DNA from 4 places in the Kurthia sp. 11kri321 genome. Region 2 is predicted to be linked to each of the others. Evidence: riboswitches for the same ligand, from Rfam matches in the RefSeq annotation. Region 2 holds a riboswitch; each other region holds the start of a gene.
What was found. A riboswitch is a leader RNA that binds a small molecule or an ion and turns the genes downstream of it on or off. The one in region 2 is predicted to bind thiamine pyrophosphate.
Positions count from the first base shown of each region.

Region 1: another riboswitch for thiamine pyrophosphate. It lies ahead of ASO14_RS03825 (3-oxoacyl-ACP reductase); the one in region 2 lies ahead of ASO14_RS07800 (ABC transporter ATP-binding protein).
Region 3: another riboswitch for thiamine pyrophosphate. It lies ahead of tenA (thiaminase II); the one in region 2 lies ahead of ASO14_RS07800 (ABC transporter ATP-binding protein).
Region 4: another riboswitch for thiamine pyrophosphate. It lies ahead of thiM (hydroxyethylthiazole kinase); the one in region 2 lies ahead of ASO14_RS07800 (ABC transporter ATP-binding protein).

Region 1 covers NZ_CP013217.1:719,599-727,596, reverse strand. The annotation lists gene ASO14_RS03840 (o-succinylbenzoate--CoA ligase) at 1-1,354, opposite strand, end outside; gene ASO14_RS03835 (pseudouridine-5'-phosphate glycosidase) at 1,451-2,365, opposite strand; gene ASO14_RS03830 (PfkB family carbohydrate kinase) at 2,368-3,465, opposite strand; TPP riboswitch at 3,615-3,714, shown strand; gene ASO14_RS03825 (3-oxoacyl-ACP reductase) at 3,828-4,580, shown strand; gene ASO14_RS03820 (NtaA/DmoA family FMN-dependent monooxygenase) at 4,611-5,915, shown strand; gene menB (1,4-dihydroxy-2-naphthoyl-CoA synthase) at 5,977-6,795, opposite strand; gene menH (2-succinyl-6-hydroxy-2,4-cyclohexadiene-1-carboxylate synthase) at 6,814-7,635, opposite strand; gene menD (2-succinyl-5-enolpyruvyl-6-hydroxy-3-cyclohexene-1-carboxylic-acid synthase) at 7,623-7,998, opposite strand, start outside.
Region 2 covers NZ_CP013217.1:1,506,529-1,514,526, reverse strand. The annotation lists gene leuD (3-isopropylmalate dehydratase small subunit) at 1-549, shown strand, start outside; gene ASO14_RS07810 (RNA polymerase sigma factor) at 686-1,198, shown strand; gene ASO14_RS07805 (hypothetical protein) at 1,185-2,468, shown strand; TPP riboswitch at 2,531-2,639, shown strand; TPP riboswitch at 2,705-2,812, shown strand; gene ASO14_RS07800 (ABC transporter ATP-binding protein) at 2,834-3,610, shown strand; gene ASO14_RS07795 (ABC transporter permease) at 3,607-4,347, shown strand; gene ASO14_RS07790 (ABC transporter substrate-binding protein) at 4,347-5,342, shown strand; gene ASO14_RS07785 (thiamine phosphate synthase) at 5,343-5,921, shown strand; gene thiO (glycine oxidase ThiO) at 5,908-6,987, shown strand; gene thiS (sulfur carrier protein ThiS) at 6,972-7,172, shown strand; gene ASO14_RS07770 (thiazole synthase) at 7,174-7,944, shown strand; gene ASO14_RS07765 (ThiF family adenylyltransferase) at 7,937-7,998, shown strand, end outside.
Region 3 covers NZ_CP013217.1:1,671,584-1,679,581, forward strand. The annotation lists gene ASO14_RS08645 (PTS fructose transporter subunit IIABC) at 1-842, opposite strand, end outside; gene pfkB (1-phosphofructokinase) at 855-1,769, opposite strand; gene ASO14_RS08655 (ring-cleaving dioxygenase) at 1,937-2,923, opposite strand; gene ASO14_RS08660 (MarR family winged helix-turn-helix transcriptional regulator) at 2,942-3,373, opposite strand; gene ASO14_RS08665 (sensor domain-containing diguanylate cyclase) at 3,497-5,311, opposite strand; gene tenA (thiaminase II) at 5,418-6,116, opposite strand; TPP riboswitch at 6,216-6,319, opposite strand; gene ASO14_RS08675 (2-isopropylmalate synthase) at 6,387-7,961, opposite strand.
Region 4 covers NZ_CP013217.1:1,369,028-1,377,025, forward strand. The annotation lists gene ASO14_RS07045 (hypothetical protein) at 1-56, shown strand, start outside; gene ASO14_RS07050 (pirin family protein) at 132-1,004, opposite strand; gene ASO14_RS07055 (LrgB family protein) at 1,408-2,079, opposite strand; gene ASO14_RS07060 (CidA/LrgA family protein) at 2,063-2,440, opposite strand; gene ASO14_RS07065 (LysR family transcriptional regulator) at 2,523-3,410, opposite strand; gene thiE (thiamine phosphate synthase) at 3,672-4,319, opposite strand; gene thiD (bifunctional hydroxymethylpyrimidine kinase/phosphomethylpyrimidine kinase) at 4,312-5,136, opposite strand; gene thiM (hydroxyethylthiazole kinase) at 5,136-5,891, opposite strand; TPP riboswitch at 6,035-6,132, opposite strand; gene ASO14_RS07085 (hypothetical protein) at 6,232-6,690, shown strand; gene ASO14_RS07090 (PadR family transcriptional regulator) at 6,736-7,272, opposite strand; gene ASO14_RS07095 (sensor histidine kinase) at 7,419-7,998, shown strand, end outside.

The DNA of each region.
Region 1 (7,998 bases), 790 kb from region 2:
ATTTTGCTAATTTATCTTCGCAAAAGGATAAAATCGTTTCTGCATTCAATGTTGTCTCTTTTGACATAATAAAGGCAGCCGGAACTTGTCCCCATATCTCATCTTGGACACCACATACACCAACTGCGGCAATATGAGGATGCCCTGCTAATACATTTTCAATTTCAGCTGGATAAATATTTTCTCCACCTGAGATAATTAAATCTGAACGACGATCGGCTACATAAAGATAACCTTCATCATCAAAATAGCCAATATCTCCTGTGTGTAAAAAACCATCTACCTGTGTTTTAATATGGGCATGTTGTCCAACATAACCTGGTGTAACACTATCCCCTCTTACACAAATCTCACCATGGTCAAATGGTCTTTCTGCTCCTGCAATACAAATCTCATTAAACATCAGTGGTTTTCCAACAGAACCCACTTTACGAAGCGCGTCTTTACTGGATAGTGTCGCTACTTGGCTTGCTGTTTCCGTCATTCCGTATGTTTGTGCTACACGTAGATCAATGGCTTCTGCACGTGTTAAATAGCTTTTGGGAACAGGACCACCGCCTACTAATAGTAATTGGAACTTTGGCGATACACGCTGTCCTTGCTCTTCAATATAAGACACTAACTTCTCTAACATAACTGCGACAGCTGACATACGAGTCGCAGTACCTTCAATTAATTGTAATGCCACTTCTTCAACTGTATATTTCTCATACAAATCTAGTCGAACACCATGTAAAATACATTTGCACAGCATAGAGAACCCGCTAATATGAAAAATAGGGACTGTACAAATCCATCCTTCATCTTCTACTAAACCTGTATTATAAAGTGCTGAGGTCGCACTCGCCATATGATTACCAATCGTTTGACGAACACCTTTTGGCTGACTAGTTGTACCTGATGTGTACATGATAGTCATTGTTTCATCTCGTGACCAATGTTTAATTACCTCTGCCTTTTCTTGTGAGGTCATTAAATCAGAAAATAGAATTTGCAATTTATGCGTAGAAGGTAATTGTTCTACTAAATCGTCATCCACAAGTAATGCATCTACTTGTGCATCTTGAATTTGATAAGCAAGTTCTGCTTCTGTTAATCGTAAGTTTAATAACACCATCTCGATACGCAATTGCATACATGCAAAAATCGTACGAATAAGATGCGGTGTTGACCGCCCAAAAATGGCAACGCGTTGTCCTTCATGTAAACCGGCAGCTTTTATAGCACCAGCATAATATTTTGATTGTTCGGATAGCTGTTCATACGTCCATTTCTCATCTTGAAAAGTTAATGCTACACGATGAGGTGTTAATGACGTGCGTTGCTCAATCCAGTTTGGTATCATTTTTTTCATCCCTAACTCTATTGTTTTCATCCTTTCTTATTCTAATACGAAACATGTGAAATACAAAACGGAAACCCCTCAAATCGAAAGGTTTCCGTTCGTATATTATTTTGTTTTATTTAATTCAACTGCGATTTGAGCACCGACATGCGCATTGTGTTTTACTAATGCAATGTTAGCTACTAGGCTCTTACCTTCTGTTAACTCTTTTACTTTACCTAATAAGAATGGCGTAACTGATTTACCTTGAATATTATTTTCTTCTGCTTCTTTTAATGCTTCATGAATAATATTTGTAATGAAGTCATGGTCTAATGCATCTTCTTCTGGGATTGGGTTAGCGATTACTGCGCCACCAGCCATATTTAAATTCCATTTTGTACGTAAAGTTGCTGCAACTTCTGCAGGTGTATCTTGACGGAAGTTTACATCAAATCCTGATTTACGTGTGAAGAATGCTGGTAATTCGTCTGTACCATATCCAATAACAGGCACACCTTTTGTTTCTAAGAATTCAAGTGTTAAACCAATATCTAAAATTGATTTTGCACCTGCACATACAACACCTACTTTAGAAGTTGCTAATTCTTCTAAGTCAGCTGAAATATCCATTGTTGTTTCTGCGCCGCGGTGAACGCCACCAATACCACCTGTTACGAATAACTCGATTCCTGCTAATTCAGCTGCAATCATTGTCGCTGCTACTGTTGTCGCACCGATTTTTTTCGTTGCGATTAAGTATGGAATATCACGACGAGAAGCTTTTGCTACATTATCCGCATTACCGAACATTTCTAATTCTTCATCTGATAAACCGATTTTGATTTTACCGTCGATGATTGCGATTGTTGCTGGAACTGCGCCATGTTCACGAATGATTTGTTCTACTTCACGTGCTGTTTGTACATTTTGTGGGTATGGCATACCGTGTGAGATAATTGTTGATTCTAATGCAACGATAGCTTTACCAGCGTCCATTCCTTCTTGTACTTCTTTTGATAATTCGATGTATTGTTTCATAATTAATCCTCCAGTTCTTGTTCTAACGATTGTTTTGTTAATTCAGGACGTACAGTAAACTTAGATTCAAGCGTATTTTTCGCATTGATTAATCCTGCTTGAATCGTCTGTTCAAATGTGTACTTCTCTAACCAAGCATGTACAACTGCTGAGACGAATGCATCTCCTGCGCCTGTAACATCCTCAATTTGATTTGCTGCTCGTGCTTCAAAATGTGTTGGCATCAAGTTCTTGTTTGCAGCATAAACTCCCTTTGCGCCAGCCGTAATTACGACATTTTCTACGCCCATCTGAGCGATTTCTTGAATTGCTTGTAAATAATCTGCTTCTGATGTAATCGTACGATTTGTTAATGTTTCGGCTTCATCTGTATTACAGATGAACCATGTAACGCCTTCTAATGTTGTTGGCATACGGTTCATCTTTGGAGAAGATACCGGCACAATAATAAGAGGTACTTCTCTCGTTACTGCAAATTGTTGAATATAATCAACTGTTTCTTTCGGACAATTCAAATCAACTATAATTGCCGGAGCAGTCGATAAAACATGTTCATGCTTCATTAGAATTTGTGGTGTTAATGCATCATAGACGTCCATATTCGCTGTTGCCATAACCAACTCGCCTTGTTCATCCATAATGGCTGTGTAAGAACCTGTTGAACATTGTTCCAACTGCTCGACTTCTTCTAAATGAATGAAAGCATTCGAAGCTGCAACAATTGCTTGCCAATCAGAATCTTTTCCAGCAGTCGTCAGTAAACTCACTTGATGTCCAAGCCTTCCCAAGTTTTCAGCAATATTTCGCGCTACGCCACCTACACTTTCTGTAGATGTTACAGGATTTGATGTCCCCATCTGAACCTGTCCCTTCAAATGAAGTTTTCGGTCCATATTGGCTCCACCAATACATATAATTTTGTTTTCTTTTGGCAATACGTATGCTCTCCCTATAATCTTACCCTTTTTCACTAACCCCGATATTAAGTTAGCTAGAGCCGGTCTCGACATTTCTAATTTTTCAGCCATCTCTTGTTGCTGCATAAACGGGTTTTCCTTAATGAGTTGAATCAGTGCTTGTTCTCTCTCCGTCAATGTCATCACCCTAAGTTTTATTTGTTTACATCATAAACAAAATTAAGTCTCGTGTCAAATGTTTATAAAAACAAACTTTTGTTTAAAATCAATATAAATAATAAACAAATTTGACAATATAAACCTTATAAGTTAGTATTCAATGTAACTTAATAGGTCTACACTAGGGGTGTTATTTAACTGAGATGAGTCCTACTCAAACCCTTTGAACCTGAACTAGTTAATACTAGCGTAGGAAAGTGTCAATTCTATACATACTGAAAAAAGTCTGTACTTTTTTGTTATGCAATGATTTGTTATACACAACTTTCCTACGAAGGTTGTGTATTTTTTATTTAAGTTGAAATAAATAAGAGGAGTTGTTTTAAATGAAAAAAACAGTAGTAGTTACAGGCGGAAGTAGAGGGTTAGGTGCAGTTATTGTCAAAACACTTGCACAACAAGATTTTCAAGTTGTCATTAATTATTATCAAAGTAAAGAAGCTGCTGAAAAATTAGTAGCTGAAATTGGTGGAGACAAAGCGATTGCTATTCAAGCTGATGTAACGAATCGGAAAGAAGTCGATCAATTAATGAACATGGCAACAGAACACTTTGGTCAAATAGACGCTGTTGTAAATAATGCATTAATCGACTTTAAATTCGATCCGATTAAACAAAAATCTTTTAAAGACCTTTCTTGGGATGATTATCAAAAACAGCTGGATGGTACGTTAAAAGCTGCATTCAATACAAGCCAGAGTGTGATTCCACAGTTTATTGAAAGAAAAAACGGTAGCATTATTAGCATTGGTACTAATTTATTTCAAAACCCTGTCGTGCCTTATCATGAATATACAACTGCTAAAGCAGCTTTGATTGGTTTCACACGTAATCTCGCTTCAGAATTAGGCGTCTATGGCATCCGAGCAAATGTTGTTTCAGGAGGTCTTTTAAAAACAACAGATGCCAGTGCTGTTACAACACCTGAAGTATTCGATTTAATCTCTCAATCTACACCTTTAAGAAAAGTAACCACGCCACAAGATGTTGCGAATATGGTAGCTTATCTATGTTCCGAAAAAGCACATGGAATTACAGGACAAAACTTTACAGTAGATGGTGGTTTAACAATGAACTAATCACTATCCAAATAAATTGAGGTGTAAATCATGTTAAAAACTACAAAAAAACAGTTACATATAGGTGTTTTACTATATGGTTGTGGTCATCATCAAGCAGCTTGGCTAATGGACAATTCACGCATTGAGGATATTGGAAGTATCTCTTATTATCAAGAATTAGCTCAACTAGCGGAAAAAGGATTATTGGACGCTGTATTTTTTGCAGATCATCATGCTTTTCCAGCAAATGATGCACAAGTCATGCCTGCATTTTGGTTTGATCCGCTAATTAATTTAACAGCTATTTCTCAAGTAACGCATCATATTGGTTTAGTTGCCACTATTTCAAGTACTTTTTCTAATCCCTATACAGTTTCTAGACAGCTATTAAGTTTAGATCATCTCACTAAAGGGCGCGTAGGTTGGAATCTTGTTACATCAATGAGTGATAATGAAGCTCGTAATCACAGTATGGAAGCATTACCTCTCCATAATCAACGATATGAAAAAGCTGAAGAATTTTCGATACTTATGGATCAACTATTTTTATCTTGGGATGCTTGTGATTTTGTCCATAATCGTGAAGAAAATAAAATTATCAATGCTTCAAATATTCACTCTTTTAATCACAGTGGTCATTATTTTCAAGTTGCAGGTCCTTCTACTGTACCAAAAAGTCCACAAGGTGCACCGGTCAAAATGCAAGCAGGTGCTTCAAAACAGGGCGTTGCTTTAGCTGCTAATCATGCTGAAGTAGTCTATTCAGTCTCTTGGAACCTCAAGCAAGCTAAAAATTTTCGACATAAATTAAATGACGCAATTGAAAAATCATCTAAACCTAAGAAACATATTAAAATTTTACCTGGATTAGTAACATATGTAGGTCATACACATGAAGAAGCTTTAGCTAAAAAAGAAGCATTGGACCAAGCTCTCCCAATTGAAGTTGCTTTAAAACAATTAAGCTCATTTATTCAGCAAGACTGTTTAAATTGGAATATTGATGAAAAGGTCCCTCCATTACCTTCTGTAGAAGCATTCAATGGACCTGTGGGACGCTATGAAACGATTCTAGAAATCATTCGTGATACCGATCCAACTGTGAAAGAATTACTCGGTTACTTAAATGCTGGCGGTGGACATTGTACATTGATTGGTACACCAAAGGAAATTGTTGACCAAATGGAGATCTGGTTTAAGGAAGGCGTAGCTGATGGATTTAACCTCATGCCTCCAACATTACCTGACAGTTTAGAAGATTTTGTTGAAATGATTGTTCCTGAAATGCAAAAAAGAGGACTTTTTAGAGAGGCTTATACGGAGCATACATTTCGTGAACGTATGGGATTATGATAATAAAAAAGTAGCGTAAACCATCCAAAGGTCTACGCTACTTTTTATAATTATTTAAGTTCTATGGGAAACGTGGGAACTGACCGAAGTCTGGTTGACGTTTTTCTTTGAATGCATCGCGACCTTCTTTTGCTTCATCTGATGTGTAGTAAAGAAGTGTTGCGTCACCTGCAAGTTGTTGAATACCTGCAAGACCGTCTGAATCTGCATTGAATGCACCTTTTAACATACGAAGAGCCATTGGTGACAGTGCAAGCATTTCTTCACACCATTTCACTGTTTCGTCTTCTAACTGCTCGTAAGGTACTACTGTATTAACTAAGCCCATATCAAGTGCTTCTTGTGCATCATATTGACGGCATAAGAACCAAATTTCACGTGCTTTTTTATGACCGATAATACGTGCTAAGTAACCTGCACCGTAACCACCGTCAAATGAACCTACGCGAGGACCTGTTTGACCGAAGCGTGCATTATCAGCTGCGATTGTTAAGTCACAAACAACATGTAATACGTGACCTCCACCGATTGCATAACCTGCTACCATCGCAACTACTGGTTTTGGAATTTTACGAATTAATGTTTGTAAATCTAATACATTTAGACGTGGAATATTATCGTCACCTACGTAACCACCGTTACCACGTACTTTTTGGTCACCGCCTGAACAGAATGCTTTTTCGCCTTCACCTGTTAAGATGATAGCACCGATTTTCGCATCATCACGCGCACGTGTGAAAGCATCAATCATTTCAGCAGTTGTTTTTGGACGGAATGCATTACGAACCTCTGGACGGTTAATCGTAATTTTTGCGATTCCATTGTATGATTCATATTTAATGTCTTCATAGACATGTTCTGTTACCCATTGACGAGTCATTATGAACTCCTCCTACTATTATAGATGTAATTGCTCTTTTACTATTGTAGCAAAAGATTGTGGATTTTCCACATGAATTGCATGCCCAACTTTTGGTACCACAATTTGTTGAGCATTTGGAAATAGTCCCTTCATCTGCTCAGAAATTGTTATAAACTTCAAGTCAAGCTCTCCATTTAATAATACCACATTTTTCTCGAATTTTGACAACTCCGGCCAATATGAATTTTGTTGCCCTGTTCCCATTCCACGTAAACTATTCGCTAAGCCAATCTCTTGTTGGTTCAAGCGTTCTTCTCGAATCGCATGTTGCTTTTCTTCAGATAATAACTTTTGTGTTTGGAATAACGGGATATCTTGCCAATAATCAACAAAATCCACAATACCTCGCTGTTCAATTCGATCTGCCAGTAAATGATCCAACTGAATACGCTGCTCACGTTCTTCAATCGTTTTTAAACCCGGTGACGCATTTTCTAAAATTAGCGTATGAATACGTTGTGGATAATTCATTGCATAAGCTAACGCCACACGTCCTCCCATTGAATAACCAATTAAATCGAATTGTTCGATTTGTTTCCATTCGAAGAAGGCTTCTAGTATTTCAACTTGTTCTTGCATAGAATAATAGCGCAATAATTTCGGTGCATCCGTCTGACCATGTCCAACTAAGTCAATTGTAATCAGACGATGTGTAGCAGGAAGTTGTTCAATCACTTCATCCCACGTGCGTGTACTACCTGTAAAGCCATGTAAAAAGACAATTGTTTGTTCTTGTCGTGCATTGTGCACTTCATAATGTACATCAATGCCACGTATATTCGTTATTACACTTGCCATAATTGATTAAGCTCCTCATTCATGCTTGCCCATAGTTTACGATGTGTGACAACATTATCTTCACGATTCGTTTGTACTTCAATGATTCGAAGATTTTTTTCTTTCGGTTGTTGTAAAACAGACTTAAATTCTTCCTTCGTATGAACATGCTCATACTGTGCGTCATACATACGTGCCAATTCCTCAAAGCCAAGTCCTGTAGGTGTACCAAATAGTTGTTCATAATGCGCTTCAACAGACGATTGTGCTAAATAAGAGAAAATACCACCACCATCATTGTTCATCACAATAATCGTTAACTGTGTATCTTGATAACGACTCGCAAGCAAACCATTCGCATCATGTAAAAACGCTAAATCACCA
Region 2 (7,998 bases):
AATCGTAAAAATGTCGATACAGACCAGATTATTTCAAAAGAGTTTTTAAAACGTATTGAACGTACAGGTTTTGGTCAATATGTATTCTATCATTGGCGTTTTGATGCAAATGATCAGCCAATCCAAGACTTCGTATTAAATCAGCCAAAATATGATGGTTCATCTATTTTAGTAGCACATGATAACTTCGGGTGTGGTTCATCGCGTGAACACGCACCATGGGCGATTTTAGACTACGGTTTCCGCGTTGTTATCGCACCAAGTTTTGCAGATATTTTCCATAATAACTGCTTCAAAAATGGAATTTTGCCGATTGAGTTACCTGTTGAACAAGTAGAGGCGATTTTAGCAAAAGCAGAGGCAGAAGATTTACAAGCCGTTGTAAATTTAGAGGAGCAAACCGTAACAGCTGGCGAAGATGTTTATCGTTTTGACATCGATCCTTACTATAAAAAAATGTTAATCAACGGTTGGGATGAAATTTCGTTGACGTTCCAATACGAAGAGTACATTTCAAAATTCGAACAACGTAAAGCACAAACTGTATAAATTAAGATAAGCTATCTATGGATGTTGGGGATTCCCAATCATTCAATAGATAGCTTTTTTATTTTTTTTTAATATTTTCAAAAAAATGAAACCTTTTATAAAAAGTATGCGACGATAGAGGTGAAGGGGTGAAAATATGACGATGGAAGAACTGATTGAGGCATATGCAGATTATTGTTATCGTGTCGCTTTTATTTATGTAAAAGACCACGGGGCAGCAGAAGAAATTGTACAAGATGTTCTACTCGCACATTATCGAAATGAACATGCTTTTGAACAACGTGCCTCTTTAAGAACGTATTTAGCCAAAATAACCGTACATAAAAGTCAAGATTATTTACGAAAGAAGAAAGGGAAGTGGCGCTTCTTTTTTACAAAAGAGAAGGAAGTCGACATAGGCGATTCGACGATTAACCCAGCGAATCTTTATGGAAGAAAAGAAAGAAATGGAGAAGTAGTAGATGCTGTTTTACAACTGGATGAAAAGTATCGTGCCATTATTTTATTTCATTATTTTGAGGAATATACGCTTGCAGAAATTAGTGAGATTTTATCGATTCCACTGAACACTGTAAAAACGCGTCACCAGCGTGCGAAACAACAACTCAAACAATCGTTAAAGGAGGTTTATTTTGATGAAGAATTTTAAACAATCATTTCAACGAGAGATGAATCAATATAAAATGTCAGAACAGGCAAAAGAGCGAATGATTCAAAAAGGAAAAAAAGAGAGAAGAAAAGTCATCTATAAACCCCTCCTATTAACTGCTTGTATGATGGTCGTATTCGCTGGCATTCTTCTTATGATTTTCCAACAACAAACGACACGCGTTGGACAAGCAGAAGATGGGATTCAGTCGATTCGAATTGATACAGAAGCGCGTTATGAAGAAGACGGAACAACATTAACGAATCAATGGTTTTCAAGCGAGCGAGAACTATCTTCTTCTAAATTTGAAGCATTTCAAAAAAAATTAAATGCGAGTCCTGTTATAAAAAAAGAAATAGAACCACCTTCTTTATACTATGTTGTCGAAGTAACGAAAGAGAACAACGAAGTCGAAACCTTTTTACTATTTTCGAATGACGAAGATACACAGTATTATGTAAAAGAACTTGATACAGATAAGATTTATAAATGGGCTGACAGTGTAGAGGAAACGGAACTCTTTTTCAAATTAAAACCAAGTGTTATGGAGATAGCACTCATCGCATTTATTTTATGTATACCCACTTTATTTTCAACATTATTCATTGAAAAAGAGAAGAAAGAACCCTATGAATATCAAAATAAAGTGAAAAATATTTTCGGGAAAATAGCATTCGTTACGACTATGCTTTTTGCATGGTACGTCATTTGGAAAACCAGAAATATTTTTTATGGTTTATTAATCTTTACATTTGCATCAATTATCGGTTCATTCAATAAAAACCATATTCGAATGAGCCGTCCAAATGCGATGAAGTTATTAGAAGGAACGAAGGATATACTGAGTTACACATATGCCTTTACAATATTTATTTTTATACTGTACCGTAATCAAAACGCTCTATACGTAGGAATTGCCTTTATTGTTTTAAGCTTTATTTTATGGTTTGTCATGAAAAATCGTGAAGAAGTAACGTGTCCACATTGCGACGAAGTGCTCGACTATCGGACGACGTGGAAACTTCAGTGGGGTATGAAGAAATATCAAGCATGTGGACATTGTGCACAACCGATTTATTTAAATAAAAGGCGCATTGATCTACAAGGCTTCCTGCTAAGTCTTGTGTTAGGCGCATTGTCAATCGGAGCGAATCTATATGGAATTCACATAGCGTATATTATTGGTGTCATCATCGTGTATGTTCTTTACTTTATATTATTTTCACCGCTCTTTATTCGTGTCGACAAAGAGGATAAACCACTTTGGTGATGAAAATAAAACCAACTATTGCATAAATTACTAGGGAGTGCTATACTCACCTTAACAAAATCATAGTGTGCTAGGAGTGCTGGTGTTGCCAGCTGAGATGGAGCCGTAAGCTCTGGATTCTTTCAACCTGATCTAGTTCATACTAGCGTAGGGAAGCCGTTTCGACCGAAAAAACAATTTCAGGTCCCTGTTTCGATACGTGTATGGAGACAGGGGCTTTTTCTAATTTCATAATGCTTCACCACTAGGGGTGCCGTTTTTACGTGCTGAGAGAGGTTTCGACACCTTAACCCTTATTACCTGATCTAGTTCGGACTAGCGTAGGGAAGTGGCATGCGATGATTCTGTCATTTGCAGCCATTTCGATTCTTTGTCGAGATGGCTTTTTTTATAGAGGAGGAAGATCATTGGAGAGTTTAGCTTTACAAGATGTCTGTTTTCGTTACGAAGAACAACCCATTTTAGACCATGTTCATTTTTCCATTCAAGAAGGTGAATTCGTTTCGTTAATTGGTCCAAGTGGTTGCGGAAAAAGTACGATTTTTCGTCTCATTACAGGTCTATCTCAGGCACAATCGGGACAAGTGACCGTAGCGAAACAACCGGTAGGCTATATGCCACAGCAAGATTTACTGCTTCCTTGGCGAACGGTATTACAAAATACATTGTTGCCATTAGAATGTCAGCGAATACCGAAAAAGAGAGCAGAAGAACAGAGTAAGGCGTTACTCGAGGAATTTGGTCTAGGAGCTTACATGCATAAAAAACCAAAAGACTTATCGGGTGGCATGCGCCAACGTGTTGCCTTCATTCGTGCATTGAATGCTTCACAAGATGTACTGTTACTCGATGAACCATTTAGTGCACTTGATGCACTGACGAAGATGGAGTTACAAGATTGGTTATACATACAAGCGAAGAAATGGCGTAAAACCATTTTATTTATTACGCATGATGTGGATGAAGCGCTCTATTTATCAGATCGTATTCTAACTGTACAGCAGACACCAATTCATACGCTACACGAAACGATTGTCCCAATGGAACATAAAAGACAGCGTTCAGATTTAGCAAGTAAGGAGGTGCAAGACGTGAAGCAACAACTGATTTACATGTTGCAACAAGGACGTCAGCAATTATGAGAAAAAATGCACCTGCGATTTACGTGAGTGTGGGACTGCTACTCATTTGGGAAGTATTTGCGCGCTGGCTAAATGAGATGTACATCTTACCGTCTCCAACAGCCATCTTACAAAAGATGTGGGATTTTAGAGAAGCTCTATTTACCGTCCATTTACCTGCAACACTACAAGTACTTTGGATTGGTTTACTAATTTCAATTATTTTAGGCATTGGCCTCGCGATTATGATGCACCTCAGTCATTGGTCGGAGCGCGCATTCTATCCGCTACTCGTCGCGTCACAGACGATTCCCATTACAGCACTCGCGCCCATTTTTGTTTTATGGTTCGGTTACACGATTTGGAGTAAAGTGCTTGTGACTGTCCTCATTGCGTTTTTCCCGATTGCGATGAGTATGTTTGATGGACTGCGTAGTACAAAGCGTGAACTAGAAGAACTCATGCGAACGTACGGGGCGACAAAATGGCAAATTTTTTGGAAGCTACAACTTCCGTCAGCGCTACCACAGCTATTCTCTGCTTTTAAAATCGCTGTACCGCTCAGTATTATCGGCGCAGCTGTTGGGGAGTGGCTCGGAGCACAGGCAGGTCTCGGTTACTTCAGTAAACGAATGATGACACAGTTAGACGGAGCAGGTGTATTTGCGCCTATCGTTCTATTATCTACGATGGCGATCATTGCTGTCTTCATCATTCGAATCATTGAAAAAAAATATATCGTTTGGAGGAAAGATTAATGCGTTTGATGAAATTTTTTGTACTATGTAGTTTGTTAGTTGTCGTATTAGCAGGTTGTTCAAGTAAAGCAAAAGATGGTAAAGAATTAAAAGAAGTGACAGTTATGCTCGATTGGTATCCGAATGCGATTCATAGCTTTCTCTATGTAGCGATGGAAAAAGGTTATTTTAAAGAAAAAGGACTTGATGTCAAACTACAATATCCATCGAATCCAACAGACCCACTGACTTTAACAGCTGCTGGAAAATCAACCATTGGTATTTACTATCAGCAAGATGTCATTATGGCACGTGCGAATGAAGGAGTTCCAATTCAGTCGATTGGTACGATTGTCCAATCACCACTTAGTCAATTGATGTCACTAAAAGAATCGAATATTCAACGACCACGCGATTTAGAAGGAAAAACAGTTGGTTATGGCGGTACACCATTAAGTGAAGCGACAATTAAAGCGATGGTAAAAGAAGATGGGGGCGACCCGAATCAAGTGAAGTTAGTCGACGTAGGCTTTGAATTAGTATCCGCACTCATTACGAAAAAAGTGGATGTTTTAGCAGGTGGTCTAATTAACCATGAGCTACCTGTCATGGAGGAAAAGGGCTATCCGATTTCAACAATGGACCCATCGGAATTCGGTGTACCAAAGAGTCATGAAATTGTCTTCGTAGCAAGTGACCGTACGATTGCGAAAGACGAAGCAACATTAAAAGCATTTTTAGAAGCAGCGAAACAAGGGTTTGATTATACGAAGAAGAATCCAGATGAATCGCTTGCTATTCTATTAGATCATCAAGAGAAAGACCAATTCCCACTGACGAAAAGTATCGAGGAAAAAAGCTTGAAGATTGTAACAGATAAGATGGAGACGAAGGAAGAGCCGTTCTTATCGGATAATCCAGCCAGCTGGGAAAAGCAAAATGAGTGGCTCGTTCAACAAAAAATTGCCGATAAAATGGTGCCAACAGACGAGCTATATAAAGAACTGGTGAAGTAGATGAAGATTCATGTTCTTTCAGATGGCAAGCAGACGAATGAACAGTTTGTAAAACGTGTTATGCATGCAGAAACCGAAATAGACGCACTACATTTTCGTGAATATGAACGCACAGCAAAGGAGTTATATCAGCTTATAGATCAGTGTCTACAAGCTGGTTTTCCTCTTCATAAAATGATCGTCCATGATCGGTTAGATGTTGCCCATGCACATCAAATTCAAACCGTTCAAGTTGGTTACAGAAGTCTACCTATTCCCGTAATTCGCGTGCGCTTTTCAGAATTTTCAATTATCGAATCAGTTCATTCTATTGAAGAATTACATAAGAGTGAGGCGGATCAATGTATGTTATCACCGATTTTTCATACAAGTTGTAAAAAAGATGCGATTCCTTTAGCAGCAGATATTCTCCAAACAGCGAAGCGTCCGTATATTGCATTAGGAGGGATTACGCCCCACAACGTACATCTTGTGAAAAGTGAAAGAATAGCGATTCGCTCGGGTTTTTGGGAGGCAGAAAATGGTTGTGACATATTAAAAATCTATCGTGAAATGAGGGAGAACTATGAAGAATTATGATGTCATCATCATTGGCGGCGGTGCAATCGGCAGTTCAATCGCCTATTCGCTTTCTAAACGAAAAAAGCGAGTAGCCATCATCGAAAAACAGATGATTGGCAGTGGTGCTTCATCTGCGGCTGCTGGTTTACTCGGTGTACAAGCAGAGTGGGATGCGGAAGATCCACTCTTTCACCTAGCACAGCAAAGTCGTCGATTATTTCCAAAACTTCAAGAGGAAATTCGTACACTCTCAGGCATTGATATTGGTTATGAACAAAAAGGAATCTTGCGCATCGCTCATACAGAACAAGAACTCGCACGTATTCATGACATTATGAACTGGCAAAGTGCGTGTGGTGAAGTGTGTGAAGCGATGACGATGGCACAAGTACAGCAGATAGAACCAGCAGTGTCATCTAAATTATATGGTGGTGTATTTTGCCGAGATGATGGGCATGTACTTGCAAAGGACTTAACAAAAGGCTATGCCGCGAGTGCCGCAGCACTTGGTTGTGCCATTTACGAACATACGGAAGTGACCCAGATTATAGAACAGCAAGGAGAAGTATGTGGTGTGCAAACAACAGCAGGCATGTTGGAAACGAAACAAATCATACTAGCAACGGGCGCATCAAATCAGACGCTGCAACAACATTTTGAAATTGAAGCGATTCCTGTGAAGGGGGAAGTCGTTTGCTTGCATAGTTATGAACCGATTTTACAAGTGCCACTATTTCGAGAACGATTTTATATTGCACCAAAACGAGGCGGTCATTACGTCATTGGGGCAACGATGAAGCGAGGTGACGTAACAAAGCACGTGGAAGCAGCAAGTGTGCAACATCTATTAAATCAAGCTTTTGAACTTGTACCAGCACTTCAACAGGCGACCTTTAAAACGAGCTGGGCAGGTTTGCGTCCAGACTGTTCTTTAGAACGACCACTTATGGCACAACATGCGACAACAAAAGGATTATGGTGTGCGGTTGGACATTACAGGAATGGTATTTTACTCAGTGCCATTACAGGTGAATATATGGCAAATCAATTAGAGGAGGTGACAAATACGTGCAATTACGTGTAAACGGTCATTTTATCGATGTACCAGAGGAAGTACAGACAGTCGCAGCACTTGTCGATTTTTTAGCACTTCAATCGAAAGTCATCATCGTGGAACAAAACGGTGCCATTTTACAGGCAGATGAGCATGAACGAGCAATTCAACCAAGCGATTCATTCGAAATCGTAACATTCGTAGGAGGCGGTTAATATGTTAACTATTGGAGAAAAACAATTCACATCACGTTTATTATTAGGAACAGGGAAATTTACAGATTTTGATGTACAACAACAGGCGATTGCAGCGTCGGAAACAGAAATCCTTACATTCGCAGTTCGTCGTATGAATATTTTTGAACCGACACAACCGAATTTATTAGAAAAAATTGATGTATCAAAATATACACTATTACCGAATACAGCAGGTGCAAAAACGGCAGAAGAAGCAGTTCGCATTGCACAACTCGCAAAAGCATCGGGGCTATGTGACATGATTAAAGTCGAAGTGATTGGTTGTGACCGTAGTTTATTACCAGATCCAATTGAAACATTGAAAGCAACCGAAAAATTATTAGAACTTGGCTTTATTGTATTACCTTATACGTCAGATGACGTGGTACTCGCACGCCATTTACAAGAGCTTGGTGCACATGCCATCATGCCAGGTGCTTCACCAATCGGTTCAGGACAAGGTGTTATTAATCCGCTGAACTTACAATTCATTATGGAACAATCAACAGTGCCTGTCATTGTCGATGCAGGGATTGGCACACCAGCAGATGCAGCTTATGCAATGCAGTTAGGTGCAGACGGTGTCTTATTAAATACAGCAGTAAGTGGCGCACAAAATCCAATTCAAATGGCACGCGCAATGAAGTATGCGATTGAAGCAGGGCGCATGGGGTATGAAGCAGGAGCCATTCCGAAAAAAGAATATGGTATTGCGAGTAGTCCGCAAAAAGGAATGAGTCCGATTGGATAGTGTACGTTATTCACGTCAAATTCTGTTTGAACCGATTGGCACAACAGGGCAGCA
Region 3 (7,998 bases), 170 kb from region 2:
CCTGAGTCAGAATGGAAGATAGAAGCATTTCCTTCTACTGCACGCTCTAATAATTGATCTGTTTCATAAATCGCTTTTGAAACAGGTACTTGAATTACTTTTTTACCATCAAAACGAGCCATCTCGACTTTTGTATCCGCTGCTACAATAATCGCATCTGCTTCTTCAATTTCAGCTTTTGTAAGTACATTTTGTGCACCACTTGAACCGTTTGTTTCAACTTTAATGTCGATTCCTTTTTCTTTTGCGACATTTTCTAATTTTTCAGCTGCCATATAGGTATGCGCAATACCTGTTGGACAAGCTGTTACAGCAAGAATTTTAACCTTCTTCCCTGTTGTTTGTTGTTCACTTGAAGTAGTAGTCGCTTGCTTGGGCTTTTCTTCATTTGTTTCTTTTTCTTCAATAATCGATAAAACTTCTTCCTTCGTTTTCGCTTCACGTAGACGAGTTGTAAAGTTAGAATCCATTAAAAACCCTGCTAAGCGAGATAATGCTTCTAAATGAAATTGTCCTGCACCGTCTGTCGCTGCAATCATAAAGAATAAGTCCGCATTTTTACCATCTAACGAAGCATAATCCACACCTTTTTCACTACGCCCAAAAGCAATTGTCGGAGTTTTTACAGCGGCTGTTTTCGCATGTGGAATCGCAATACCATCACCAACACCAGTTGTACTTTCTTCTTCACGCTTTAAAATTGCGGCTAAAAAGTCATCTCGATTATTTAGCCTTCCTGCATGATCGAGTACATCTGCTAATTCTGCAAGTACCTCTCCTTTTGTGCCACCTGACAGCGATAATTGTATCGTATCGAGAGGCATCAATTCTGTAATTTTCATGCGTTTCACCTCTTAAATTGTTTGAATTTCGACTTGTGGAACGAGTTTTTCTACTTCTTCTTTATGGCATAAATCTTCTTTAAAAGCTGTAGCACTACCTGAAGCAACGCCGTAACGGAATGCATCTTGTAAACTTTGCTGTTGTGCTAATTGAGCAACCATACCTGCCACAAGTGAATCGCCAGCTCCTACTGTATTGACAACTTGTCCTTTAGGAGCTTTTGCCAGAAATTGTGTGTCACTACTCACACATACTGCACCTTCACCACCAAGCGATACAATTACAAGTGATACATCTTGTTCTGTTAATTTTTTTGCATGTGCTACAGCTTGTTCCAATGTGTCGATTGTATCTCCTACTAATTCACCTAACTCGTGCTGATTCGGTTTAATAAAGTACGGTTGATATTGTAAAAGTTGTTTTAAGCGTGGTCCTGACGTATCGAGTACCCACTTTGCACCGGTTAATGCACAACTTTTTTGAAGTTGTTCAAAGAACTCATCCGTCACCGTTTCTGGAATACTTCCTGAGACTACAATCCAATCATCTTCTTTTGCGTGTAATTGTAGAAAATGTAGTAGTTGCTCTATTTCTTGACTTTGCAGTGTGGGTGCTGGGCCATTCAGTTCCGTCTCTTGCTGTGATTTAATTTTGACATTAATCCGCGTTACACTATCTACTTGAATGAATGCAGAAGGTACTTGTTCTCTTTGTAAAAACTGTTGAATATAATCACCTGTAAATCCACCGACAAAACCAAGTGCTGTAGCGTCTACTTCCATTCGTTTGAGTACACGTGAAATATTAATGCCTTTACCACCAGGGTAATAACTTACTTCTTTTGCACGGTTTAACGTATTCGCTTGAAAATCATCTACATATGGAATGTAGTCAATTGACGGTGCAAATGTAACAGTATAAATCATCGAATCCCCCCTCCATCTCTTTTTTAATACTCTAATCTATAACCTTTTACCCGATTGGATTCAGGATTAAAACGCTATTTGGTTATAACTGCTATACCTTTACCCTTTCAGAAGAAATTTAATATAAAAAAAGAGAATCACCTATAAAGATGATTCTCGCTTGTTCATTATTCGTATTCTTTTTCAAATGTTTTTGTTGAGCGCACTGTATCAAAATGACGAACAACACTTTCGATATAATCACGTTTTGGTTCTAAGAATGGTGGAAGTGATAATTTTTCACCCAATGTTTCATAAGGTTCATCTCCCATAAATCCTGGACCGTCCGTTGCGAACTCAAATAGAATGCCTTGTGCTACACGTGCATAAAGTGATTCAAAGAAGTGACGATTCACATAACCCGATGTATTAAATCCGATTTCTTCCATTCGTTTTGTCCAGTAGTCTAACACTTCACGGTCCTCTACTCGGAACGCCGCATGGTGAACAGTTCCAAAACCTTGTCGACCATTTGGTGATGTTTCATCGTGTTTCACAATAACACGCGCACCATTTCCGCCTGTTCCTACTTCAAATAGATGGAAGTCTCCTTCTTGTGCGACTTCTTTAAATAATAGTGCTTGTTCTAGCATCATTTTAAAATATTTAAAATCAGCAATGGTAATTTCGATTGGTCCTAAACCAGTAATCGCATATTCAAGTGGGATTGGACCGTTTTGCCATGGTGTACCACTTTTAATCCCTTCATTATGTTCATCTGATACAAGTTGGTATCGTTGATCATCAAAATCAGTAAATGGTAATACTTTTACACCAAATTGTGTTTGAATACCGTCGTGTTTTACACCTAAACGTGTAAAGCGTTTTGCCCAATATTCAAGTGCTGCATCATCTGGTACACGGAAACCTGTACGTGAAATCTCGTTTGTACCATGTGTTCCTTTTGGAATTCCTGGGAAGTCAAAGAATGTCATATCTGTTCCAGCTGAACCTCGATCATCCGTAAAGAATGTATGGTATGTTTGAATATCATCTTGATTGACTGTTTTTTTCACTAAACGCATACCTAATACATTCGTAAAAAATTCGTAGTTTTTTTCTGCGCTACTTGTAATAGCTGTGACGTGATGGATACCTTTTAATTGTTGATTCATGATTATTTCCTCCGTTAATTACATATTTTTGGCGTGTAATCCTACTGTTTTTAAAGCTGTAATGAGTTGCTGTTTTTCATGTTCATCTACAACATTAAATAGCTTTTCAACTAATGCTTCATGTTGTGGAAAAATACGTTCAATAAATGAGCATCCTTCTTCTGTAAGTGCTGCAAACGTGACGCGTCGATCGGTTGGACAGGCTACGCGCTCGACATAGCCTTTTTGTTGTAATTTATCAACAACATATGTGATACTGCCACTCGTAATTAAAATCTTCTCACCAATGCGTTGAATCGGTTGATCTCCTTTATGATAAAGCAATTCTAATACCGCAAATTCTGTTAAATTCAGCTGATAGCGTTGCATGTCCTTTCGCAATACTTCTTCAACTGTCTGAGACGCTCGAAGTAGAACCGTCAATGCTTTTAGCGATAATTCTTTTGACATTTTATCCACTCCTTTTATCTCGAATTAAAATATCTTGAATTAAAGATAACATGGATTAAAAATACTGTCAATTAAAAAAGACACAACTTACAGCATGAATTCTCACACTATAAGTTGTGTTTGCTAATGTAAATTTTTTACTCGAACACAGTTGCGCCCTGCATTTTTTGCTTCATATAATTGTTGGTCTGCTATTTTTACAAATTCAGTTGTATTAGTAAATTGCGCTTCTGTCAACGCAACTCCTCCTACACTAATTGTTACAACTTTACATTCACGCCCTAAATGTTCTAGCTCTGCTTTTTCAACTGCATTTCTCATATACTCTGCAATATCGAAAGCTTCGCTATAAGTCGTAGCATCTAACAACACAACAAACTCTTCTCCACCATAACGCGTTAATTCCGCACGAGCAGGTAACGCATCTGTTAAAATTTTTACAAGGTTTTTTAATAGTTGGTCACCTAAAATATGACCATAATAGTCATTATATTTTTTAAACTCATCGACATCTAAAATTAAAATAGCAAAAGGTACTTTCGTGTCTTTATAGTGTTTATATAACTTTTCTAAACTACTACTTAAATAATGACGATTAAAAACTCCTGTAAGACTATCTAATAAAGCTAGTTCACGTAATTTTTCATTACTTTCTTCCAATTGTTTCGTTCGGATGCGAATTTTTTCATCCAAAGATTCATTGAGGGAAATCAATTCTTTATTCAGTTGTTCAACTTGTAACCATTGTAGAGCAAATTTCCGACAAAATAGTATACACTGGATACTAATAAAAATGCCTAGCATGATAAAAGTAAGATGAATTGAATTTCCAGCTGCCGAAACGCGAATCATGTCATGTATGGCCCCTACAAATACTAATAGTATCCCCACAAGTGTAATCACTTGTGTCAAATCATGCCAATTTATTTTTCTAATAACACTTACAAGTAAAAAGATATAAAAAACATACATAAAAATCAAAATAATATTAAATAATTTTTGATACATGACCGTAGAAGAAAATGCCGTAAAGAAAATAATTACAATCATTATATAGTTATAAAAAGTAATGAATTTTTTCGGGACCGCTTCGCTAAACATTTTATATACATAGCCTACATAGAACAACATAACAATTTGAGGCATAATAAATGTTAGACGTAGAGCCACGCTCCAATCTAGTTGGTTTAAAAAGGCTGTATATAAATAATAGTCCGTGAAAAAACCCCATAGACTTGTTGCTGCACAAAACATGCCATAAGCTAAAAATTCCTTTTGCTTTCTTCTAAATGCATAAAAAAGTAATGAAATACATGCAGTTAATGTAATACAGCCAATTAAAAAGACTTGCCAAAACTCATGTTGCTGTTGCTTTTTCACGATAATTTGTTCATTACCGATAGATATACTTTTCCTCAAACCACCACTTACATTCTCAAAACTAATCATTTGAAACGTAATTTGCAACGTCGTTTGATCTACGCGAAAACTAGGTATTTGTGGTTTCATTTGTTGTACAGCTGTCTTATTACTTTTTAGGAGGCTTCCATTCTCTTTGATAAGTACATTATTTACATATAAATTATAGCTACTATATTGAAAAGGTATATAAAATTTTAAATAGCGGCCAACAAAAGATTCAGGAACTTTAATCGTTGTACTATAAGTCGCACGATCAGAGTCAATATTTAAACGCTGATTTAGCATATAAGGTACTTTGACAATATCGCTGTTTCCAAGCTTAATTTCTTCTTTCATATCTTGTGGATCAAACAATTCACCACGTATAAAGTTCCAGTTTCCATTTAAATTTTCATAAAAAGTATCGTAATTTGAATGACGAAAATCATGTGTTGTCATTGTGGTAGCAAAACTCATCGGAGCGTACGTCATAAAAAGTATACAGAATGATAAAAGTGATACAAACCATTTTTTCATTTACGCCCCTCCTTTACATCCGTTAGTTATTCCCTTTTTCTTATAAAATTACTACTTATTCATAAAAAAACACCCACCGAATAAATTTCAGTGGGTGTTCATTCTATTATATAGAACTGATTTTGTCAGCTTGAAGTTCCTGAGGCCAGTGAGAAATTGTGTTCCCCATCTCCCAGAACAAATATTCAAAGCGAGTTGTTTGTAAGAAAATTTCTTTAACATGTGCCAGTTCATCACCTGTTAAATCAGCTGCTAACTCATCCATCAAATCAATCATATTTTGTGCGCTATGTTCAAATGCCGGTTCACTATACATACGCACCCAGTCACCGTAAAGTGGATGATCGACAGCTCCAGGAATTTGTGCGAGTTCACGTCCAATCTCTAAATAGCTCCAAGCACATGGTAAGATAGCTGCGATCACATGCGCAAGTGAGCCATTCTGCGCTTCTGATAACATATAACGAGTATAAGCTATCGTTGTCGGCGCTTCTTTTGCTTCACGCATCTCTTGCTCTGAAATCCCAAAACGCTCTGCATATTTACGATGCAGTGCCATCTCAATTGATAGCGTATGATGGACTGAAGCTGACAAGCGTGTCATAACATCTAAATCGCGTGCTTTTTGAATCCCAATCGCAAACACTTTTGCATATTGAATTAAATATAAATAATCTTGAATCATGTAGTGACGAAATTTCTCTGGTTCTAATGTTCCGTGACCAATTCCTTGTACGAATGGATGTGCGTGATTTGCACGCCAAATCGGTCGAATTTCCTCAATTAATTGCTCTGAAAACTTCATCTTTTTTCTCTCCCTTTTCACAAACACGAAGGAAACAAAAAGGCCACTCACCGCATTACGAAAATCGTAAAAGACGGAGAATGACCTGCAAATAATATGCTAAAAATGTCACTTCTTCCTTACGACAGTGCGAACTGTATCAAGTTAGAGGGTTAAGCTACTGCTCTCTCAGCCAATTCTATATGGCACCCCTAGTAGTGATTGTTTGTGTATTTAATTGTTAGTACACACCTATCATCTATGACAACAATTGGAAAGTCAAGCGATTTTTTAAACAGGTTCTGGAATCGAGATGAACTGATCGACAACAATCGTATTAATCGCATTAATATAAGCAAGTGCACTCGCTTTAATGACATCTGTATCAGAAGCTTTTGCAATATATGTTTCGCCTTCATATTCAACTTGTAACTTCACTTTACCGATAGCTTCTTTACCGCGTGTCACACTTGAAATTTTGTATTCAAGTAGCTTTACTTCGAATGCTGTTACTTCTTGTAGCGCTGAATACAATGCATCAATTGAACCTGAGCCAACTGTCGCTGCTTTCAGTACTTCCTCACCGCGACGTACCTTCACACTTGCAGACGGGAAGATTTGATTCGAAATCACTTGAATGTCTTCTAAGTGGTAGAAAGCATCACTATGAAGCGCAACTTTTGCATCTTCATTTGTACGTTTGAAATAATTTTCTACTAAAATGAATAGGTCATGGTTATACACTTCTTTTTTCGTATCAGCCAACTTTAAGAAATCCGCAAAAACCTCTTCAAATTGATCTGGTGTTAAGTTGCCTAACGCTAAGTTTTCAAGTGCATTTTTCACCGCATGACGACCAGAACGAGCTGTTAATACTAATTCCATATCGTCTAAACCAACCTCTGTTGGGCTCACGATTTCATAAGCATCACGTGATTTTAATAGACCATCTTGGTGAATACCAGATGAATGCGCAAAGGCATTGTCGCCTGTGATTGCTTTATTTACTTGTACATCAAGTCCCATTAAGCTCGAAACGATGCGCGATGTGTTCATAATCTCTTTCTTGTTGACTCGGGTATGTGCATTGAAATAATTTGAACGTGTTGATAGTGCCATCACGACTTCTTCAAGTGCTGCGTTACCCGCACGCTCACCGATTCCATTAATTGTACACTCTACTTTATCCGCACCATTTTTAATTGCCGCAAGTGTATTCGCTGTCGCCATACCTAAGTCGTTATGACAGTGAACACTTAGTAATACAGAATCATCTAAGTTTTTCATACGATCATTTAATTTACCAATCATTTCACCGAATTCTTCTGGTACTGCATAACCAACAGTATCTGGTACATTAATCATCGTTGCGCCAGCTTTCATAACAGCTTCAATTGTTTTCCATAGATATTCAAAATCAGAACGCGATGCATCTTCTGTTGAATATTGTACTTGTGGTAAAAGTGTTTTTGCGTATTTTACTGCATCTACACCAATTTGTAGAATTTGATCTTTTGATTTTGAGAATTTTTTCTCTACGTGAATATCCGATGTACCAAGTACCATGTGAATCATTGGATTTTCTGCGTATTTTACAGCATTGTAAACTGAATCAATATCCGCTTTCACTGCACGCGCTAAAGCTGTGATCATAATATCATCTGTATTTCCAACTTTTTGTGCGATTTGCTTTACTGCATTGAAGTCACCTTCTGATGAAGCGGGGAACCCTGCTTCGATAATATCTACTTGTAATTTTTTTAATTGATGTGCCACTTCTAATTTTTCGTATAAGTTCAATTTCGCTCCCGGAACTTGTTCTCCATCACGTAATGTTGTATCAAATAGCCAGATTTTTTTCGACATAATTTTTCCCTCTTTTCTGTATAATAAAAAAAGTCCC
Region 4 (7,998 bases), 140 kb from region 2:
ATGATCGAAATCGTAAACAAGAAACACATGCCGATCAACGCAAAAAGAATAAGTAGAGAAATAATAAATACCGAACGAAAATTTAGAGCAGAAGGGCATATGCCTTTCTGCTCTTTTTCTGATTCAAACGATTATTTTTTAATAGCAGGTGGACCAAATACGCCACGCTGTAGGTCTTGAAAAGCTTCCATAATCTCTTCGCGTGTATTCATCACAAAAGGACCACCTAATGCCACTTGTTCACGAATAGGTACACCTGAATAAATCAGTACCTTTGCACGTGTTTTCGCTGTTATTTTTAATTCACTTTCTTTTGAAGCATTTATATCTTCATTATAAGAAATCGTTGCAACACCTGTTTTGTTAAGAGAAGTAGATGACTCACCAAAAGTCATTTCACCAGCTAACATATAAAGAAAAGCATTATGGTTTTCTGGAAGAGTATGCGTATATTCAGCTCCTTCATATAGCGTAATTTCGGTCATTGTAATCGGAACTAAACTATTCATTGGACCTTTTACACCTAAAAACTCACCAGAATAAATGCGAATGAAGCCTTTTTCGATGGCAACAACAGGTGCATCTTCTAAACGAATATTTTGATAGCTTGTTTCGGTGTTTTTTAAAGCCTTAGGTAAATTCAACCAAAGCTGTAAAGTGTGAATTAAATCATCTTCATAAGCCTCTTCAGCGTGACGTGCTGCCCATCCCGCATTCATGTACTGTATGTCACCAGCATCTAATATACTGTATCCTCCAGCATTATCGATATGCTCTAAACGTCCATCTACTACATACGTTACAGTTTGAAAACCACGATGTGGATGATCACCGAATACGCCGCGTTTAAACCAATCTTCAGCTAATAAAATAAAGGGATCAAATTCTTGTTGTCTTTCAGGTGGTAAAAGAAAAGCTTGTTGTACATGCGGGTAACCATTTTGATTATAAGTAGGATACCAAAAGTCTTTTATTTCTCGTATGAAGCGTGATGTTTGTGTCATGAAATTCCTTCTTTCTATATAAAGTAGTGCTATTTCTACTTTTTATTTGAATAGCCATTGTTTAATTTATTATAGTTTGAATTGATTAAATAACCTAGTAACAAAACTTCAGATGTGTTATATAAGCTACAATTTACATCATTAGTCTGAAGAAAATAGAAATAGAGACGTATAAAGAATGAAAGTATCTACAAATGTTAGAAGAAGTTGAGTTTGACCAAATAACAAAAAAGTGAGGATTAATCGTGCGACTTTTTGTTGATACTTCGAAAATCAACATAATTTACTTGAAAAATCATTCAAGAAGAATAAACTGAGAATCTTGTTGGAAAATTAATATATATTAAAAAGAAAGAAGTCGCCTTGGATATTAGAGCGACTTCTTTCTTATAGGATATTAGTTTTAAAAGAAAAAGATGGATAAAATAATACTAACAAGCGCTGCTAAAATCATCGCAACAGAAGCGAAAGATCCTTCCAATTCACCGATGGAAAAAGCAGTTGATGTGCCACAACCATGTGCACCCATACCGAGTAGTAAACCTCGAGCAGAAGCACTGCGAATTCGCATGAATCGAATAACTAGCGGCCCAACAATGCTACCAGCTAATCCAGTGACAATAACGAAAATCGCTGTTAGATTGGGTTGTCCACCTAGCATGGTAGAAAGATCCATGGCAATCGGTGTTGTAATAGAGCGCGGCATCATACTATGAACCATCTGACTTGAAAAATTTAATGATTTTGCTAAAAAATAAGATGATGTGAAAGCGATGATTACCCCAATAATGAGGCTACCAAGAATAGCCGTAGCATATTGTTTAATTAACGCGCGATTTTTATAAATAGGAACTGCAAAAGCCACTGTTGCAGGACCCAATAATAAACTAATATAATGTGCTCCGCGCGCGTAGGTCGCATAGTTAACATGAAACACACTTAAAAATAGTACGAGCGTAACAGGACAGATAATAAGAGGCGAAAGCCAAAGATATGGATAACGCTTTGCGAGTATTTTACTGAGCATATAAATGAATAAAGTTAAAACGATACCAAGACTAAGACTTGAAATCATCAGTTTGCACCTTCTTTCTTGAAAGAAAGTGAGCTGTCACGCCTGTACCCATCATGACAAAAACTGTACTTATAAAAATAATAATAATAAGTTTTATACCCACTATACCGAATAAGTCAGGGTAATTCATGATTCCCACTGCTGAAGGGATAAAAAATAAAAGTAGTTCGGCAGTTAATAATTTCGCTCCAACATCTACCAATTTTAATGGAATAATACGGAGGTACAGTGCCAAAAAGAGAAGTACAAGACCGATGACGCTTCCCGGAATTGGTAAGTGTGCATACGAATGTATTGCATTCCCTATGAGTAAAAAAGTTGTGATGATTAAAATTTGCACACAAATTTGTATAATTTTCATATAGTTTCCTTCTATCTAATAAGTTTATATCAAATTGTACACCTGTTTTAACCATTCGTAAAATTAAATATTTTTATATTTTTCATTCCGTTTTGGAATAATTATCTTTAATAAATTCGATAAACTTTTTCATAGCGTGTGAACAATAGCGACCTTTTTTCGTAATGAATGAAATTTCCCAAGGAATGACAGGATATACGGGAATCGTTTTAATGATATCAGCATTCGCTTTTGCGGCGATGGATTCTGGGAAAAGAGCTACACCTAGATTATGTTCGACCATTTGGCTAATGAAATCCCACTGCGAACTAATAAATGCAACATCGGGAATGAATCCTGCTTTTTCACATTCTTCGATAATACGGTCATGAATGGTGAAGTCGTCACTAAATAACAGCATTTTTTCATTTTTTAAATCGAGCATTGATACATTCTCTTTTACAGCGAGAGGATGATCCTGATGAACAATAAGCTGTACTTGTTCTGTAGTGAAGGGAAGTAAGTCATAATCTTCTTCATGTGCAGGTAACATGACAAATCCGCCATCTAAGTCCCCATCAAATACGCGTTCTTTGACGACATTTGCACCTACTTCATCTAGTGTAATCGTAATTTCAGGATAGATTTTTTGAAAAGCTTTCATCATTTCTGGGAAAAATAAAATGCCAATAAGCGGTGGCATACCGAGTTTAATATGTCCTTTTTTTAAATCTTCTAAGTCCTCTAATACGAGATGTACTTCATTGACCATTTGAATAATTTTGAGCGCTCGCTCGTAAACTAATGCGCCTGCATCTGTTAGTACGCTTTTTCGTTGGGAACGATCAATTAAAGTCGTATTCAATTCTGTTTCAAGTAGCTTCACAACTTTACTGAGAGTTGGTTGTGTTACATGTAGTGAAGCAGCAGCTTTTGTAAAGCTTTGTTGTCTTGCTACTTCTGTAAAATAAATTAATTGTCTAACGTCCATATGTAAGCCTCCAAATGCATTAGAATACATTTATTGTAACATTTTGTATAGAAAAAATAATGAAATGCTCTAAATCTTCTGTAAAAATATTTTATTTAAGCCTTTTGTATGAAAAAGAAACAGACTGAGACATAAGTGTAAAAAACACCATCCTACATGAGCATAAGAAAAACTGGAATCACACTGTGGCGTGGTTCCAGTTTTTTATTGTAAACGCTGAGAAGGGGCTGAAATGTTTTGTCCTATTCTGTTTACTAAGTATTAAAGTTGTTGTAAAAAGCGTTCATTTTCTTTACGAAAAGCCTGTGTCGCTTCACCAGGATTTTCTGCTTTTGAAATGGAAGAAATAATCGATACACCATCAGCGCCAGCTTGACGTAAATCGTAAACATGCTCGGGTTGAATACCACCGATTGCGACAATCGGCAGGGTAGGAATAGATTGTGCGGCTTCTGTTAAAAATGTTGTACCAGCAGGCTTTTTTGCATCTTTTTTGGATTGTGTTGAAAAAATAGGGCCGATTCCAATATAGTCAGCACCGTCCTGTATTGCTTGTTGTAATTCGTCTTGTGTATGAACGGACACACCGAGTATTTTATGTGGTAGTTGTTCACGTACTTTCTTTGCATCGACATCATCTTGTCCAACATGAATCCCGTCTGCATTGAGTCTGATTGCCAATTCAACATCATCATTTACGATAAAAGGAACATCATAACGTTTACAAAGAGTTTGGCAGTCTTTTGCAAATTGAACATAAGCGTCACCTGTTAAACACTGTTCACCTTTTTCTCGCCACTGAAATAAAGTAATCCCATTTTGTAATGCAGCTTCTAATACAAAGAGTGGATCACCTACAACGTCTTGACTTCCCATAATAAAATACGTTTCAAGTAATTGTTTATTCAATTATCTCGACCTCCACTTTTGCTTTTGTGTTATAAGCGAAATGATTCGTCGGACCATGGCCATGCCCAATACCTAAACCATGTGAAATAGCCGCATGGATAAATCGCTTCGCTTCAATAAGTGCTTCTTTCATTGGTAGACCTTTTGCTAAGAAGGCAGTTAGTGCTGCTGAATACGTACAGCCTGTACCATGAGTATCCTTCGTTTGAACACGCGGGGCAGAAATGGTTAATTTATCACCGTTTTTAAAGAAAATATGGTCAATCGCAGCTTGTTGTTCAGGTGCAAAATGTCCACCTTTCATCACGATGACTTCAGGTCCCATAGCGAGTAATTTTTTAGCTACCTGTTCAACATCATCATAAGTTTGAATTTTCATGCCTGTCAGTGCCTCTGCTTCTGGAATATTCGGTGTGAGAACAGTCGCTAGTGGGAATAGGTGAGTAATCATCGCATCAACTGCTTCTTGTTGCAGTAGTGTGGCACCACCTTTTGCAATCATGACAGGGTCAACAGTAATAGGTGCTTGTACATTCTCTAGTTGTTTTGAAACAGCTTCAATAATAGATGCTGAAAAAAGCATCCCCGTTTTTAGTGCATTCACATTAAAATCGCTTTGAATCGACTGTAATTGTTCCACAATGAAATCTTCGGGTAACGCATAAACAGCTTGTACGCCATACGTATTTTGTGCAGTAACAGCTGTTAAAACAGATGTACCGAATGTTTTCAATTCTTGAAATGTTTTTAAATCAGCTTGAATACCGGCACCGCCACCTGAATCAGATCCGGCAATCGTCAGTGTAATCGGTAACATTATTTAATCCCTCCAAAACTCATTTGTTGTAGTTGGTTTAGGATGTGCATTTGAAAATCGCCAATACCATTGCTGTGATGATGTGCAGTTTCTGCGACTTGTTTATAGTCTTTGTGAATTGTGATAACACTTTGTAGTGCGTCTGTATGTGATGCGATTGAAGCAGCTGTTAGGGCAGATAATAAGCAACCAGCTCCTGTAATTTGTTCCATCCATGCATGTCCGCCGTTTATTATGTGAACCGTCGTGCCATCTGTGATTAAATCTTCTACACCACTTACAGCAACAATCGTTTTGTAGCGTGTTGCGACTTGTTTAGCTGCTTCTTCAATTTCAAAAGATACCTCACCTGCATCGACACCACGAGAGGTGACTTTAATTTCCGCAAGAGCCGCTAACTCACCAGCATTACAGCGAATGGCTGTAAATTGCACATGTTGTAATAGTTGTTCGACTGTTTGTTTACGATATTTAGAAGCACCGATGCCTACAGGATCTAAAACGACTGGAATCCCTTTTTTATTTGCAGCTTGTCCAGCTAATATCATCGCATCGACTGTGCGTGTATTTAACGTACCGATATTAATTAATAATCCATTTGCGATTTGAACAATATCATGCATTTCTTGTATTTCATCCGCCATGATGGGCGATGCACCTACTGCTAAAAGTCCGTTTGCAGTAAAGTTTGTTACGACATAATTCGTAATACAGTGAACAATTGGTTTCGTTGAATGAATTGATTGGATACTCATTTTTAGTTACCTCCATTGATGAATGAAAAGCAAATTCATGAAGCTTCTCATACTCAGTTTCACTAAATTAGAGGACGGGTTTCTGCTTTTTCACTATAAAAATAAAAAAGCTGCTCAACGAATTAATCGTAGAACAGCATTACATGCGAAAAACAGCTGCTCCCTACGCCAGTATTAACTGACAGGTTCAAAGGGTCAGGTTTTACCTTCTCAACTCCTAAGAGTCCCCCCGCAAATCTAGTATGGTTAGAGCATACCATATTTAGACCATTTTGCAAGGTTCCGCTTTAGTAAAAATAGGTTGTCTTGTATAATGAGAACAAGTATGGAGGGAAATTGTGTGAAAAATCTATCGTGGTATATTTCTTTAGGGATTAGTTTTTTAGGTTTCATGGTCATCAATTATTATTTTACGTTGGACCCTACTGAAAAAGTTGGAAACTTAAACCCTGCTTTCTTTTTAATTGTTTTATTAGTGCCTTTCCTGTGTGTCAGTCTGTTTATTACGTGGAGCGTTGGCGTATCTTTTTTTGAAACAGCAACAAAAGGAAAGCTAGCATCAGCAATTCTTATTATTGTCGTGATTTTTATTTTAGCAGGCGGTACAGAATATCAATATGTAACAAGTCAAATTGAAGTTTTTGGCGGAACATGGAATGATTCGAAATCGATTATTTACGGTCGTTCACCGTTTAATAGTTATACAAATGATTGGTATTTTAATGAATCTGTCTTTTTAATCATTCATACAATTGCTTTTTCGTTAGGAAGTTTATTCCGGAGTAAAGTGACAGATTAAATAACAAAAAGACTTGGGCTCAGTGCCTAAGTCTTTTTTGTATGCTTAAATATGTTCTGCAATTGCGTCACGAATATCTTGTAGCCATTTTAAGTTTTCGTTAAATTGTCGATTTGCATGTCGGATAATTAATTGAATATGATCAACATCTTTTACAGAAGGATGTGAACCAGCTTCAATAATCGAATCGATTCGCTTACTCTCACGCTCGATTGCCTGATCTAATAGACCAATTACACGTTTTAAATCAACATACTTTAAAAATAAAATAGGAATATAGAGACTTTGTACATCTGCTAAATTAATCGAGTCGAATGTTTTATAAATGAGTTCTACCATATACGCACGTCCAGCATCTGTAATGGCATAAACGGATTTTTCAGGACGATTTTCTGTATGAATGACTTCGATTTTTTTAATATATCCTTTTTTTTCTAACGAGTCGAAATGATAATAAAGTTTTCCATCACTTAATTTAAAACTTGGATCAATATCAACAATATTTGTGAAGAGCTTTTTGATAAAGTAGGGATGGTAATTATTTTCAGATAAAATCCCTAAAATAAAAAGTTGAATTAACATCACTTGATGCCTCCAATAAATGAAATTTACGTCGTTATTCTAATAGTACACGATATTGTAAAAGGAAACTACAGAAAACAAGATGTTTCTAGCTTGAAACAGTATTTTGTTATATGATAGACAGAGAATTAAGGAGTTGAACGCGTGTGTCAAAATGGTATTCTATTATACCGAAACATCCCATTCAAAGTATTTTAGCATGGGTATTTATTTGCTTTATTCCATTTTATTCAGTATTTAAAAATCAAGATCATACGACGCAAAGTATTGCAGCAGCCATTCTGATTACATATCTGATTTGTGTGTATTTAGATTTCAAACTACCAAGTGGTTTGACGTATATGTGGCTATCATTTGAGATGATTATAAATGCCGTTATGTCGATTTTATATGGCTATTTTTATTTTTCTATTTTTACGTCATTTTTAATTGGACGTATTCGTAGTAAAGTCGGCTTTTATATTATGTATGGCTTACACATTGCGGCAACAGTTGGTGCGATTATTGGTGGCTTTTTCATTGAAACGGCTATTTATATTCAGCAAATTCCATTTATGGTTGTCATCGTGTTCGGTACGATTTTAGCACCATTCTATTTATTCAGCCGTACACAGAGTGACCACTTAGAAAATAAGTTGAAATCAGCAGAGAATCGTATTTCTGAATTAAGTGTTGTAGAAGAAAGACAACGAATTGCACGTGACTTACATGATACACTTGGGCAGA